Regions from separate parts of the Paenibacillus sp. FSL H8-0283 genome, predicted to be linked through region 2. Evidence: riboswitches for the same ligand, from Rfam matches in the RefSeq annotation. Region 2 holds a riboswitch; each other region holds the start of a gene.
What was found. A riboswitch is a leader RNA that binds a small molecule or an ion and turns the genes downstream of it on or off. The one in region 2 is predicted to bind thiamine pyrophosphate.
Positions count from the first base shown of each region.

Region 1: linked by a shared signal. The riboswitch ahead of MHI52_RS02460 (ABC transporter substrate-binding protein) and the one ahead of tenA (thiaminase II) in region 2 are both predicted to bind thiamine pyrophosphate.
Region 3: linked by a shared signal. The riboswitch ahead of thiC (phosphomethylpyrimidine synthase ThiC) and the one ahead of tenA (thiaminase II) in region 2 are both predicted to bind thiamine pyrophosphate.

Region 1 covers NZ_CP150295.1:507,807-512,525, forward strand. Annotated here, with positions in the region: gene MHI52_RS02450 (ABC transporter permease) at 1-491, opposite strand, end outside; gene MHI52_RS02455 (thiamine-binding protein) at 491-781, opposite strand; gene MHI52_RS02460 (ABC transporter substrate-binding protein) at 1,006-2,046, opposite strand; TPP riboswitch at 2,354-2,466, opposite strand; gene MHI52_RS02465 (NAD(P)-dependent oxidoreductase) at 2,610-3,365, opposite strand; gene MHI52_RS02470 (VOC family protein) at 3,383-3,769, opposite strand; gene MHI52_RS02475 (hypothetical protein) at 3,944-4,453, shown strand.
Region 2 covers NZ_CP150295.1:3,647,966-3,652,684, forward strand. Annotated here, with positions in the region: gene MHI52_RS16295 (endo-1,4-beta-xylanase) at 1-1,043, shown strand, start outside; TPP riboswitch at 1,250-1,347, shown strand; gene tenA (thiaminase II) at 1,460-2,122, shown strand; gene MHI52_RS16305 (spore coat protein) at 2,334-2,630, opposite strand; gene MHI52_RS16310 (hypothetical protein) at 2,642-2,842, opposite strand; gene MHI52_RS16315 (zinc-dependent alcohol dehydrogenase) at 2,874-4,010, opposite strand; gene MHI52_RS16320 (spore coat protein) at 4,007-4,393, opposite strand; gene MHI52_RS16325 (spore gernimation protein GerQ) at 4,405-4,647, opposite strand.
Region 3 covers NZ_CP150295.1:754,364-759,082, reverse strand. Annotated here, with positions in the region: gene thiC (phosphomethylpyrimidine synthase ThiC) at 346-2,163, opposite strand; TPP riboswitch at 2,555-2,668, opposite strand; gene MHI52_RS03550 (IclR family transcriptional regulator) at 2,818-3,561, opposite strand; gene MHI52_RS03545 (alpha/beta hydrolase) at 3,921-4,719, shown strand, end outside.

The sequences.
Region 1 (4,719 bases), 3.1 Mb from region 2:
AAGATCTGATGACGTTTCGCACCAGCCATGCGCATATAGTTCATCATCGCTGCATCTGTACGGGTCAAGCCGTCCATGGCCGCCACTGCAACGGGGAAGAAGCAGACCAGGATGATCGTAATCAGCTTGGGCAACAGCCCGAATCCAAACCAGATTAACAGGAGCGGCGCGAGCGCGATGGTTGGGATATTTTGACTAAGAATAAGTAAAGGATACAGGGCTGACTTGAGAAAAGGGACTAAATGCAGCACCATCGCAATCAGTAATCCAACCGCTGTTCCAGCGGCGAATCCAATCAGCGTTAACTGAATGGTTGCGGAAGCATGCATGCCAAGTCGTTCGGCCTGGGTTGCGGCTTCGCGGGCGATGTCGGACGGTGCAGGCAGCATCCATTTCTCAATATGGAAGAGGGAGACGGCTCCCTGCCATATCGCTATAAAGAGAATAACCGCCACAATGGGCGGCCATACACTTTTGAAATAGGCAGGCATTAGCGATACTTCTCCGTCAGGGTATCCATGCTGAAGCCAGTAGGGCTATGGGCGATTTTGATCTGGGAGATGATGCTTGGGCTGCCAGCCTCCACAAGTACCTCGTGCATTTTACGTACAACTTCCAACAGTTCCTCCAGTTCCCCCTCCATTGTGGTGTCGAGCGCGTTCACCTGATATTTCAGGCCAGATTGCTGAATAACTTCAATGGCGCGATCAACGTAAGGATAAGAGTTCTCGCCATTTGGCGTTTTGGGAATAACTTGAATGCTAAGTAGTGTGCTTGCCATGAGAGATCACGGCTCCTTTCGTGATATATAAAATGAACTAATGACTGTTACACTTGCCACTTCGATGACAGAATAACCTTCCAATCGCTGTTATCCCCAGATTTTTTTGATTCCCTTTCTCTAAAGGGAAAATCCGGTGATAAAGGCGACCGCTTCGCTTTTTTACGTTATTTCTGTCCTCTCCGTCCTCGTGTAAAATTTAAGTTCGTTTTATATGAGAAATTTTATTGGGGTAAGAACTCGTTCGTATATGCCTTGCTCACATCGATCTGTTCATCCAGCAGTTTTTTGCTAAACATCCAGTCGGTGTAGTTCTGCCACACTTCCTGTTTTTGCTCACCCCAGCGCGGGGCGTCATCTGTGTACTTTGGACTAAGCCATTTCTGGCTTGCCAGTACCAATTCCTTATCCAGATCCGGTACGGCCTTGATCAGAATGTTGGCTGCGTCTTCGGGATGATCAATTGCGTATTGATACCCTTCGGAGGTGGCTTTCAGGAATGCTTTCACCAACTCAGGGTCGTTTTGGATCGTTTGCTCGTTTGTTACAAGGACAGGTGTGTAGTAATCCAATGCATCTGAATAATCCTTCACATATAACATGTCGATGGGCTCCCCGCGCAGTTCGGCTTCAATACCTGTCCAGGCGTAGAAAATCCACGCAAAATCAATGTCCCGTTTTACTGCGGTGAAAAAGTCGGCGTCACCCATATTAATGTTTTTCACTTTGGATACATCGGCTCCGTCGCCTTCCATAATGGATTGCATCACGGCTTCTTCGACTGGGGAACCCCAACCGCCATAGGTTTTACCTTCAAAATCTTTCGGTGACTTGATATTCCGATCTGCCGGAGCAGCGAACCCGGATGTATTATGCTGAATAACTGCTGCGATGGAGACGAGTGGAACACCCTGTGTGCGGGCTTGAGTTACACTCTCCTGATAACTTACGCCAAAAGGCACTTCATTTGAGGCAACCATTGTATCTGCGCCACCGGCACCTGGTTGTACAATCTCCACGTTCAAGCCTTCGGCTTTATAAAAACCTTGATCTACAGCTGCATACAGGCCTGTATGATTCGTATTTGGTGTCCAGTCGAGCACCACTTTAATATCTTTCAGGGCGGCAGTGTCACCTTCGTTGCTGCTTTCCGTATTTGTGTTGCCGTTCTGCCCAGCTGGGGCAGCTTCTTTGCCACCACATGCGGCTACAGTCACCATAAGCACGCATAAGAGCAACAATCCCATCGTTTTACGCCATTTCATCTGTGGTTCTCTCCTTCGGTATGTCCGGCCGGTTGGCACGGGGTACTCCTTGGCTTCATATCCAATCATCTTGCATAAATCGACAGATTTATACCAGTTGAGATCCGGATGACGTTATTTTTGAACAAGTAAAACGTCCATCGATGTCATTCAAGGAAGCCAGACTGCGCTTAGCGGCAGTTCTTCTTGCAATATCAGGAAGGTGATGCTTCAAAACTTATACTTTCTGATAGTAACAAAAAAAGCGCCCCGTATTCCGGGACGCGTGCAGGCGTTAGAGAGGTGGCGTTCAGCCATAGGGCTGTGCCATTTCGATATACTCCGATTCCTACGCTGGCATGATCCAGATCAGGTCTAAGGGTTAGTATCTTGGTGGGATACACTCTCAGCCGGCCAATTCCGACTCCCCTGGGAAACTATGAAGTTACGGGCATTACTAGGTGTAATTATAGGCCAGAGGGTAGGACCTGTCCAGTCATGAACTGGATAGGGACACGTATAAGTTATAAACAGGCCGTTATACATATGTATAACAGCCTGTTTGGATGTGTTATTTTCAATAATTATCGTGGGGAATCATATAAGGCAATCTGACTGAGTGCAAAAGCATCGGATTTTGGGTCATAACCTACCTGTTTCTGAGTGGTTTCCAGATTTAATCGTTTAAACCGATTATTCGAGATCCCATGCAGTATGGTGAAGGGTTCCAGATCGGTAGTTGTAATTGCTTTGAACATCAAATCACACAAGTCAGCCGGACTAATATACGCGCTCATATCCCTTGCCTCCAGCACGGGTCCGTCCGGTTGAAAATCATCATATGCACCTATACGTATTGCTACACTTTGTAAACCTTCGGTATACGCAAAATAGGAAGCGAGCGATTCTCCAAAACATTTGCTAACCCCGTACAAATTCCGTGGGCGTGTGGGCATGTCCGGATAGACTTGAGCATCAATGGGATACCCCTCAATCGTCTGTGCACTGCTTGCAAGAATGACTCTTCGTACACTTTGGTCTTTAGCTGCACGGAATACATTAAATGTGCCTTTGATATTGATGTCCAACAACGATTCATAAAATCCGGCATTCGGGGAAGGATCTCCAGCCAGATGTACAACCACATCCATGCCTTCGCAAGCACGCTGACAGGCTTCGGGGTCTGTCACATCCAGTGTCATGATCTCATGGCTGGTCCCTTGATACGTATGCAGTCTGTCGATATTTAAATCCGTTAGTCGCAGGCGAAATGCTTCTGACAAGTGTTGGGACAAGTCACGTCCAATTTTTCCGGCTGCGCCAGTAATTAAAATGTTCATGAAATCAGCTCCAATTCTTAGCGCTGGAAGAACTCAATCCATTCCTTTTCAGGTCCATAGATGAAGAAATAGCGGTAACCGTTAGGCAGTGTGATAATCTCTCCGTCGATAAATTCGGCTTCGGTGGATTGAATGCGTTTGTACTCAGAATCAAGATCATCCACGTGGATCGCAAAATGGTGCACCGTACCTTCAGAAGGCAGCTTGTCGCTGTATCCTTGAATTAACTCAATCTCAGTCTCATTACTTCCATTGAAGCCAAGGAAGGCGAGCTGAATGATACCGTTGGTATGGGTCACCCGGTCTTTCAATTCAAGACCAACGATCTCCGTGTAGAAACGCAGCGTGGTCTCCAGATCACGAACGGCAATGCCGACGTGGTCAATGCGCTTTTGAAAACTCACAATCAAAAACCTCCTTATGTAGTGAATGTTTCTACCATTTTAAGGGATAGCATAGAGCTGTACTACATGGTTGTCAAATCCAATTTTAAGTTGGAAAAATCATAATTGTTCACAAAATGTTCACTTATGTGAAGGGTTTCCTCATCTCTATAATTACGAAGGTAAACAGAGAGGATGAGAGAATTGCCAACAAGCAAGAAGGAACAGATTATTTTGGGATTAATGATGTGTACAGGAATGGTCTTGGTCATGATGTTCTTCAATCTATGGCACAGTGGGTTACTCGGCAAGATGTCCCCGCTTGAGATACTGCTTCAATTCATATTATGTTTTGTCATCGCGTTTCTGGTGGAGTCTTTCATTGTTGGACCTGTGGCGAGAAAGATTGCATTCTCCTTGCCCTTCGACAAGTCCAATAAGATTTTAGGTGTGCTCGTCATTTCATTTTTCATGGTGATTGGCATGGTTCTGATCATGTCCATGTATGGAATGATCTCGGCATATCTCGCGGATCAATTAAGTGGGGCATCCGTACTCCGTACGTACCTTCATACAATCGCTCGTAACTTCAGCCTGGCGCTTCCATATCAGTTGATTATTTTGGGGCCAATCGTACGATATGTATTCGGTAAATTCATCAAGGATAACGGGCCCGTAATGCCTGTCGTTAACAAAAGTGTGTGATTCGGCTGGCCCTAAGTATTTCCTGGGCAATCTTGTGCAAATGAATAGATATTATTCTCACCTTTAATGAAAGGTGATGAGAGAGGCAAAGATAGGGCACTGCCGCCATATTACAGCGCTAACGAATCGAGGACACCTTATTAGGCCAGTTTCTAAGGGAATGAAAACCTAACGAATCTCAGCGGTGTTATTATGCAAAAAACCTCCAACGAGACATTTAATTGAAGCTAATTATCTATAATAACGTCTCTAGGATTCGTTAGATT
Region 2 (4,719 bases):
TCTGGAACAAAGCGGTGTCTACTCCACTGAAGGGTGACTCTGCGGGATCAGCCAGTTTCCGCACCTTATGGGATCATAGTAACCTGTATATCCTCGTGGATGTTCAGGATGCGAAGGCAGATGTGAATGACAAAGTAGATATCTTTGTTGATCTCAATAATGGCAAGACCACTTCATATGAAGTAGATGACCGACATGTAATCATTAAGCGGTCGGGCAAAGCTGAGGGCGTGGAGAAGCGTTCATATCGTGTACGCGAGACCAAAGCCGGATATCAGGTTGAATTGTCCATTCCGTGGGGTGGTATCCAAGTCGGATCAGAATATGAAGCCGGATTGGATATCCGTGTGACTGATGGCGGTTCAAGTGGGACACAACCTTATAATCCACTGTACTGGAATGATCGAACACAATCTCAGGAACAGGATACAAGCAAATACGGCGTGATTCAGCTTGCCCCTATGCCCAAATCTGCACAAGCTGTACAAGGGATTGTTCAGATTGATGGGAAGAAAGACACATCATGGAATAAGGCTGCACCGATTGAAGTAAACCGGTTGAACCAAAGCGAAGGTGCAGAGGCAGTGGCTCGCGCAATGTGGTCAGGTGAATATCTATACCTGCTGATCGACGTCACTGATCCAAACATCATCACAGATAGCATCAACCCATGGGATCAGGATTCGGTTGAGATTTTCCTGGACGAGAATCACCAGCGCACACCGTATTTTCAATATGATGATGCCCAGTTCAGAATCAGTGCAGACAATGTAGGAACCTTTGCAGGGGGTGCCTCACCTGGACGCCTTGTAAGTGCTGTGAAGAAAACAAATAAAGGATATCTCGTAGAAGCCCGAATCCAGTTACATTCACTGACGCCCAAAACAGGAAATGTTCTCGGTTTCGAGCTTCAAATTAACGACAACCAGGGCGGAGGTAAGCAGAGCGTAGCCAAGTGGAATGATACGACCAATGAGAGCTGGAGAAACACTTCCCAGTACGGAATACTCACTTTTGTCGGAAAGAACAAACTCGGACATTAAACCATCGGCAGTAGTTGCAAGAATAGAAAACATCATAACAGTGGCTAAAACTCAACCATTGTTGTGATGGTTTTCATCGTTTACATACGTCACCAAAGGTGATGAGGGGCGATACAATCTGCCTTGACTATATTTAACAGCCCTTGATATACTAAATGGATGTTATTTTTTCTTTTATGGGAATAAGAAAGTAATCAACTACATACAACCGTTTGCGAGGGAGCCTTAACCGGCTGAGAGGGTGTTAAACCGACCTTACCTGACTTGGATAATGCCAACGTAGGGATGCAACGATGAAACACTGTACTTGGGTAGCTCATGCGAACCCCCTTGTTTTAGTGTATTTGTCTGCGAAACATCCTATGGATGTTTCGTTTTTTTGTTTTTAATACGTACATTATGAATTGGAGGAACACATGTTGACTATTTCAGAGAGACTATATCAGGCAGCACAGCCCGTGTGGAAGGAATGTCTCGAGCATCCCTTTGTTAAAGGAATCGGAGATGGTTCCTTACCGGTTGAACAATTTCGTTATTATTTGCTGCAAGACTACTTGTACCTGTTCGATTATGCCCGTGTATTTGCACTAGGTATCGTCAAGTCGCACGACCCCAAATTGATGCAGTTTTTTAGTAAAAACGTAGATAACATCCTGAATGGTGAAATGAAAATTCATCGTTCTTATATGGAGCGATTAGGAATTACAGAGGATCATGTGTTCCAGGTAAAACCTGCACTGAAAAATGCAGCCTATACTAACTATATGCTCTCTATTTCCCATGCGGGTGGCATAGCAGAAGTACTTGTATCCATTCTGGCCTGCTCATGGAGCTATGCGGAGATTGGTCAAGTCCTTGCTCAAAAGCCAGGTGCAGCTGATCATCCTTTTTATGGAGAGTGGATCACAGGATATGCTTCCTCTGAATACAACAGCAACAATCAATCCCTAGTGACGTTAACGGATAAGCTATTAGAAGGCTGTAGCGAGGGAACGTACCAACGGATGGAAGATATTTTCGTGATGTGCAGTCGCTTTGAGCTTGATTTTTGGGAGATGTCATGGAGGTTGGAGCCTTGAGTTCACTAATAGTTAATTCAATTAGCGAGCAGCGTCCATAAACAGTCTCAGGATGAAAAATAAGTAGATTTAAGTAAAGGAACGCTTGTATATGCGTGTTTCGTGACGATGCCAAAAAAAGGGCGGAGTGTATCCGCCTTTTTTATTGTTGAAATTCTTGACACAGGAACATTTTGTTCACTGAAGTCTCTAGCTAAAATCAAAAAGGGTGTCAGGACGGAATGTTCATAGCAGTCTGAATATTTTTCAGATCGAGCTGAATTTGCTCTGCAATATGGTAAGGGTGGTATAAGCCATGCTGCACCATGTAATTTGATATCTTTTCATGAGAGTCTATGGCTTCATCGAGCTGTTTCATCAAAATTTGTTTGATTTCGGGGGTGGCACATTCGGTCACAGCCATGGCGTAGTTTCTGACACCGCTCTTGGCGTTCATCAAAAAATCCATTGCGATCACGTCATCGGTCAGCGTATTAAGACCAGTCATGTGTTCTAATATTGGGTTCATTTTTTTATCTCCTATACAGTCGCTTTAGACAGCACTCCACCGAGCTCCTGAAGCTGCTGTTGTGATAATGTCGCATCTTGTTGCAAAATTTGCTTGAGCTCCGGGTCGGTTACCAGAGCTTGCATGGTCTTGGATTTTGTCATGCAAACCGTCTTGAACGCAGCTATTTCATGCACCTCGAGCATCTCATGCAAAGCGTATGTGGAATCCATTCAGATTGTCCTCCCATGTATCAATTCATATTTAAGGCTTTAAGATGACTTTAATGCAATCGTCCGTTTTTGTATCGAACACTTCATAGCCCCGCTTGGCCTCGCTGAGCGGAATGACGTGCGTAACAATGTCCCCAGGGTCCACTTTGCCAGACGTAACCAACTCGTACATGTATGGCATGTAGTGAATGACCGGAGCTTGTCCGGAACGGATATTCACGTTTCGCTGCATGATGTCACCGAGCGGGAATCCGTTATAACGTCCGCCGTATACACCAGTGACTTGAATGGTGCCACCTTTGCGGACAGCCTGAGATGCAATGATAAATGCACTCATGGTGCCGCCTTGCAGTTTCATACCGCTGGCTAGAAATTCAAGATCGCTCATCTTGCCGTCCATTCCTACCGCATCAATCACGACATCGGCGCCGCCTTTGGTCATTTCCTTGAGAGTGTTCCCAATATTCTTATCCTGTTCGAAGTTTACGATTTCCACATTGTTTGTTCGCTTTGCATGCTTTAAGCGGTAATCGACATAGTCGACGGCTATGACCCGCTTAGCTCCTTTCAGCCAGCAGAACTTCTGGGCCAGGAGTCCGACCGGACCGCAGCCGAGCACGATGACTGTATCACCATTCTTAACGCCGGCGTTATCTACGCTCCAGAATGCCGTCGTCATGGCATCGGCGATCAAGCTTAGCTTTTCGTCCGGTTGTTCGCAGTTTTCAGGGATCTTAAAGTGGGTAAAATTGGCAAATGGGACCCGTAAATATTCGGCTTGCCCGCCGGGATATCCGCCGGTCGTTCCGGAGTAGCCGAAATATGCGCCCATATCCCCGTGTTCGTTTGAATTGTCACATTGGCTTTCCAGCTGATTTTTGCAAAAAAAGCATTCTCCGCATGCGATGTTAAACGGAATGATCACACGGTCACCTTTTTTTACCTTGGTCACGCCAGGACCTACTTCTTCTACGATCCCCATCGGCTCATGCCCGATGACATAGTTTTCCTGAAGGTTAGGGATCATCCCGTGAATAAGATGAAGGTCAGAACCGCAAATGGCGGTACTGGTGATCTTTACGATCATATCGTCCGGTTTCACAATCTTCGCATCCGGCACCTCTTTGACCACGACATTTTTAACCCCTTGATACGTTACCGCCTTCATGCTTTATGTCCTCCAATATGTTCATCTGGGGTCCGATCAAACATCCCTTTACGTGACGTATCACCCGGGAACAGATTCATCTGCCCGATCATCACCGTATTTTTCGCCGAAAGCTGATCGAGTTGGTACTGTTCGTTCAACTCATAAGGATGAAACCATTTTTTGCGCATCATGAGCTCCGAGATTTCTTGGTGCATTGCAATCCCCTGCTTAAGATGAGTATGCAGCAGGGCTCTTACATCCGGTGAAGCCGTTTCCGTCAGGGCGATGGACAAATTACGTACACCCTCCTTGGCACGAAGAAGGAAGTCCATGGCAAAAGTCATATCTGCCATTTCCGGCATATTCAATGAATTAATCGGATCTAAATAATCGGTATTCATCTGAGTTCCCCTTAATGTGTTATAGGTGTCGGATTATTTGGAACGGGTGCTTGGAAAGGAGCTCTTGCGTAGATTGCTTGCAGCTCAGCGATCTGTTGTATGGATTGAGTTACGTCTTTCTGCATTAAGGCTTTTAGCTCTTGGTCAAAGACCAGGCCTTGCATAAGTTTCGACTTAGCGATGCAGAGCGTTTTGAAGTTTAACGCTTCATGCAGTTCCATCGATTCGTGCGGCGCTAGCGTTGGATTAGCCATTCAGAAATGATCCCCTCCTTTTTCATCAAGATTAGATTTTCCAATGCATCGGATCTTATACTAATATGGATC
Region 3 (4,719 bases), 2.9 Mb from region 2:
TAACGACGTAATCGTGTTCGCGATGTTAATTATTGCGCTCCTGACATACATCGATCGTAAAAAGAAGTGACCCGCCACAGGTTGACGGCCTGACGGGTCACTTCATCTGAACTTGCTGCACTCGGAGGAATACCCACCGCAAATGCTGTGCAGGAGTAGCCATTGGCCTGGCTACTCTTATTGGTGTTTACTTACATTCATTTTATTAAACATCTGCTAGACAATCAACCATAATGCTGATAAAAAGTATCAGGAAGCTGATCAATAAGATGAAGAAGACGACATGATAGCAGTATTCTCACCTTCAAACGATGTCAGACTGCCCAGCTTGCGCTGTATCGGCGCCTAGGACCGTGTCCGATATTCCTCGGCCTTTTCCTGCATCCCGGCAGCTACAGCCTCATTCTCGGACAATCCTTTGTCTGCGGCAAAGGCACGAATGTCCTGCGTGATGCGCATGCTACAGAACTTTGGTCCGCACATGGAGCAGAAATGAGCTTCTTTGGCTCCTTCTGCTGGCAGCGTCTCATCATGGTAGGACAGCGCACGTTCAGGGTCCAGTGACAGGTTGAACTGGTCACGCCAACGGAACTCAAAGCGTGCCTTGGACAATGCATCATCGCGGCGCTGGGCACGCGGATGACCTTTCGCCAAATCGGCGGCGTGGGCCGCAATCTTGTAGGCGATGACCCCTTCCCGCACATCATCCTTGTTGGGCAGGCCCAAATGTTCTTTTGGCGTAACATAACAGAGCATGGACGTGCCGAACCAGCCAATCATGGCTGCCCCAATGGCGGATGTGATGTGATCGTAACCCGGGGCAATGTCGGTCGTCAGCGGCCCAAGTGTGTAGAACGGTGCTTCTTTACAGATCTCCATCTGCAAGTCCACATTCTCTTTGATCTTGTGCATCGGCACATGCCCCGGACCTTCGATCATCACCTGCACATCATGCTTCCATGCGATCTGCGTCAGTTCCCCGAGCGTAGCCAGTTCCGCCATCTGAGCTTCGTCATTGGCATCATAGATACTACCTGGACGGAGTCCATCTCCCAGCGAAAACGCTACATCATACCTTTTCATAATCTCACAGATTTCTTCAAAATGGGTGTACAAAAAATTCTCCTGATGATGCGCCAGACACCATGCTGCCATAATGGACCCGCCCCGGGACACAATACCTGTCATCCGCTTGGCCGTCATCGGGATATAACGTAGCAGTACACCTGCATGAATCGTAAAGTAGTCCACGCCCTGCTCTGCCTGCTCAATGAGTGTGTCACGGTACAACTCCCAGGTCAGCGCTTCCGCTTCGCCATTCACCTTCTCCAGCGCCTGATACAGCGGCACCGTACCAATCGGCACAGGTGAATTACGGATGATCCATTCCCGGGTGGTATGAATGTTTTTGCCTGTGGACAGATCCATCACCGTATCCGATCCCCAGCGTACCGCCCAAGTCATCTTCTCCACCTCTTCCTCGATGGAGGAAGATACGGCCGAGTTACCTATGTTGGCATTGATCTTCACGTGAAAATGACGACCGATCAACATCGGCTCACTCTCCGGGTGATTGATGTTGGATGGCAGAATGGCCCGTCCACTCGCCAGCTCCTGTCTCACAAATTCCGGCTCCACGCCTTCACGAATGGCGGCGAATTCCATCTCAGCCGTAATGACTCCCTGTCTCGCGTAGTGCATCTGAGTCACGCAGCGTTCTGGCTGTGCCCGCAGCGGTTTGCCACGTAATCCGGGGTACTCTTCAGCGCCGGCTCTCTTCCCTCCGGGCTTCAGTCCGTTATCCTCCGGTTTAACCATACGGCCCTGATAAGCTTCAACATCGCCACGCTCTGTGATCCAACGAGTGCGCAGAGCTGGCAGACCTGCGCGGATATCCGCATGAAATTCGGGATCGGTCATGGGGCCGCTCGTATCGTAGACACGCAGCGGTTCGTTATGCTCCACTCCTTGGGGAGTATTCGTGTCATGAAGGGCTATCTCACGCTCCGGTACAGCAATGTCCGGCCGTGAGCCCTGAATGTAGACTTTGCGGCTACCGGGAAAGGGCTGAACCCGTCCGGCCGCTCCTGTTTCTTTTTCCACCTGCTGATCGTTATGTCCCTGCTCCGTCGCTTGTTGTCCCGTTTGATTTCCTGTACTCATGTTCGCTTGTCTCCTCCTCAGTGTTCATTCGCTTGGTTTGGTTGGTTTCATCATTAGCTCGCTTACGTACCTGTCCCAAATCATGCGCAATGCAGAGAAGAAAAAAGCGATCCTACACCAGACCAGGGGAGACACTTTTCATGTACAGTTAACAACAGAACAGAGGCTACCACAGATCATAGATCTATGGTGACTTCTCTCTCATCATCCAAGCCCACTTTTGCAGGTTAGTGAAAAAGAAGCCCATAGAGTCCGCACTATATCGCCCGTTCCCTGTATATAAAAAAGCCGGTCCCCGAAGGAACCGACTTTTATGTCCATCACCAATAATGCACCTTTATGCAGCTCCTTAACGGAGCCCTACAAGGGTCACATCATGTGGTGGTTGTGGTCATATCGCCGATTACTTCCCTACGCTGGTATGATCCAGATCAGGTGCAAAGGGTCCGGAATCTCATGCGATTCCGTCTCAGTCCGGACAATTCGGACTCCCCCAGTAACGTTAATAAGTTGCGGCTTACATAAGCCGCTGTTCATATTCAATGAAGCTGGCCCCGTTGGGCCGTCCATTACAGAGTAGCGCAACCGGAACATAAAAACAACCTTTATATTCCAAATAATCAAACTCTATTGGAGAAAAAACTTACCTCAACATCAGGATAACATGAGCCCCATTTGCGTAGCAGCATCCTTCAACACAGGTGCGTATTCATGCAATGTCTCCTGCGAGAGTCGACTGACAGGTCCTGAGACCGAGAGCGCAGCTGCAATATTGCCTCTGCGATCCATAATCGGTACAGATACCGCGGCAGCTCCCGGCTCACGTTCCTCATAACTCGTCGCATATCCGTTATCCCGGATATCTCCCATTTGCGCCAAATACACTGCCGGATCAATAAACACCGGCCATTCAGGCCCGTTCATCAGTTCTTCACGATCCTCGTCCGTGGCAAACGCCATCAGGACTTTGCTGGAAGCGCCCACAGACAGCGGCAGTCTAACACCAACGGGGGCAACTCGGCGAATCGCCTGATCACTTTGCACAGCCTGAATCCGAATCCGTTCACTGCCATCACGCAGGTACAGACTCACGGTCTCCCCCAATCGATCTCTCAGTCGCTCCATCGCAGGCAACAGCAGAATAGCGGGATCATCACTGCGGGACATATGAGCTGACAGCTCCCAGATTCGGATGCCAAGTCGGTACTTCTCTGTTGCTGCATCGCGGATCACGAACCCTCGATCCTCCAGCGTAGCCATCAAGCGGTGGACTGTACTTTTGTGCAGGCCGATCTGGCTGGCAATTTCGGTGAGTCCCAGATCACTGCGTGTGGTAAAACATAATAATATATCCAGCGCCCGTTCCACAGCCCGGACGGTTAACTTGCGATCTTCCATGGCATAATGCCCTCCTCATGTTTCATCACATGAAACTTGGTTACATAAATTATATGAGAAACGGTCTCATCTGTAAACCAAAAAGAGCCAAAATCAAAATAGGCCAACGTGTAAATTTTTCCTTTTTATAAGACTTAATCCCCTGTAATTTACACACTAAGGTAATCTTACCCATATATCTTAAGAACTATATAACAATTGCGTAACAAATGCCCTCAATCAATTGACTTTGACTATATTGGAACATACGATAAAGATATATTACATTAAGATATCGCTCTGAAGCAGGCTCTGAAATCGACGCAATTCTCTTTACATGTCGTTGTTATCTTCAACTGAACTTCAAAGGAGGGGCATTCATGTATCAATCATCCCAGAGCGAAGCCCCGCTGCAAACAAAAGTGTCCGATCTGCCCTCTTCCCTATCACCGAGGCTGATTCGGTTCAAACATATTATCGTAGCGTTGCTGCTCTCCGTTGTATTTTTTCTACTGTTTTGTTTTATCGCATTGCATGGTTATATCGCATGGGTATTATCCAATCCTACTGTAGCGCCGGTCTTCTCCAATCCAATGCAGGCCAAGAACATGAAGTACGAAGACATCACGTTCCCGGCAGCAGATGGCAGCCGGACGATGCAGGGATGGTATATACCTGCTGACAATGCTGCAAGCAAAACGATTATTTTCAGTCACGGCTATGGTGCCAATCGTGAAGAAACATGGGTACCCATGTATGACCTGGCACACTATGCTCATCAACTTGGGTTCAACGTGGTCATGTTCGATTATGGCTTCGCCTCACAGGTGAACAAAGCTGTAGCCACAGGTGGCAAAGCTGAGTCACAGCAACTGCTCGGTGCGATCCAGTTCGCCAAGCAACGTGGTGCGCAGGAACTGGTTGTCTGGGGCTTCTCGATGGGTGCCGGTACAGCGTTACAAACCGGACTGATTACGAAGGAAGTGGATGCAATGATTCTGGACAGTGCGTTCCTGCTGGAGCCAAATACGCTGTACCACAACATTCACAACCAGATCGATCTGCCACGTCAGCCTACACTGGAGATCATGAAACTGTTGTTCCCTGTTCTGAATGGTACCGGATTACAACAGATTCCATACCAGGAAGTGAAAAAGGAAGATTATCCGTTCCCGATTT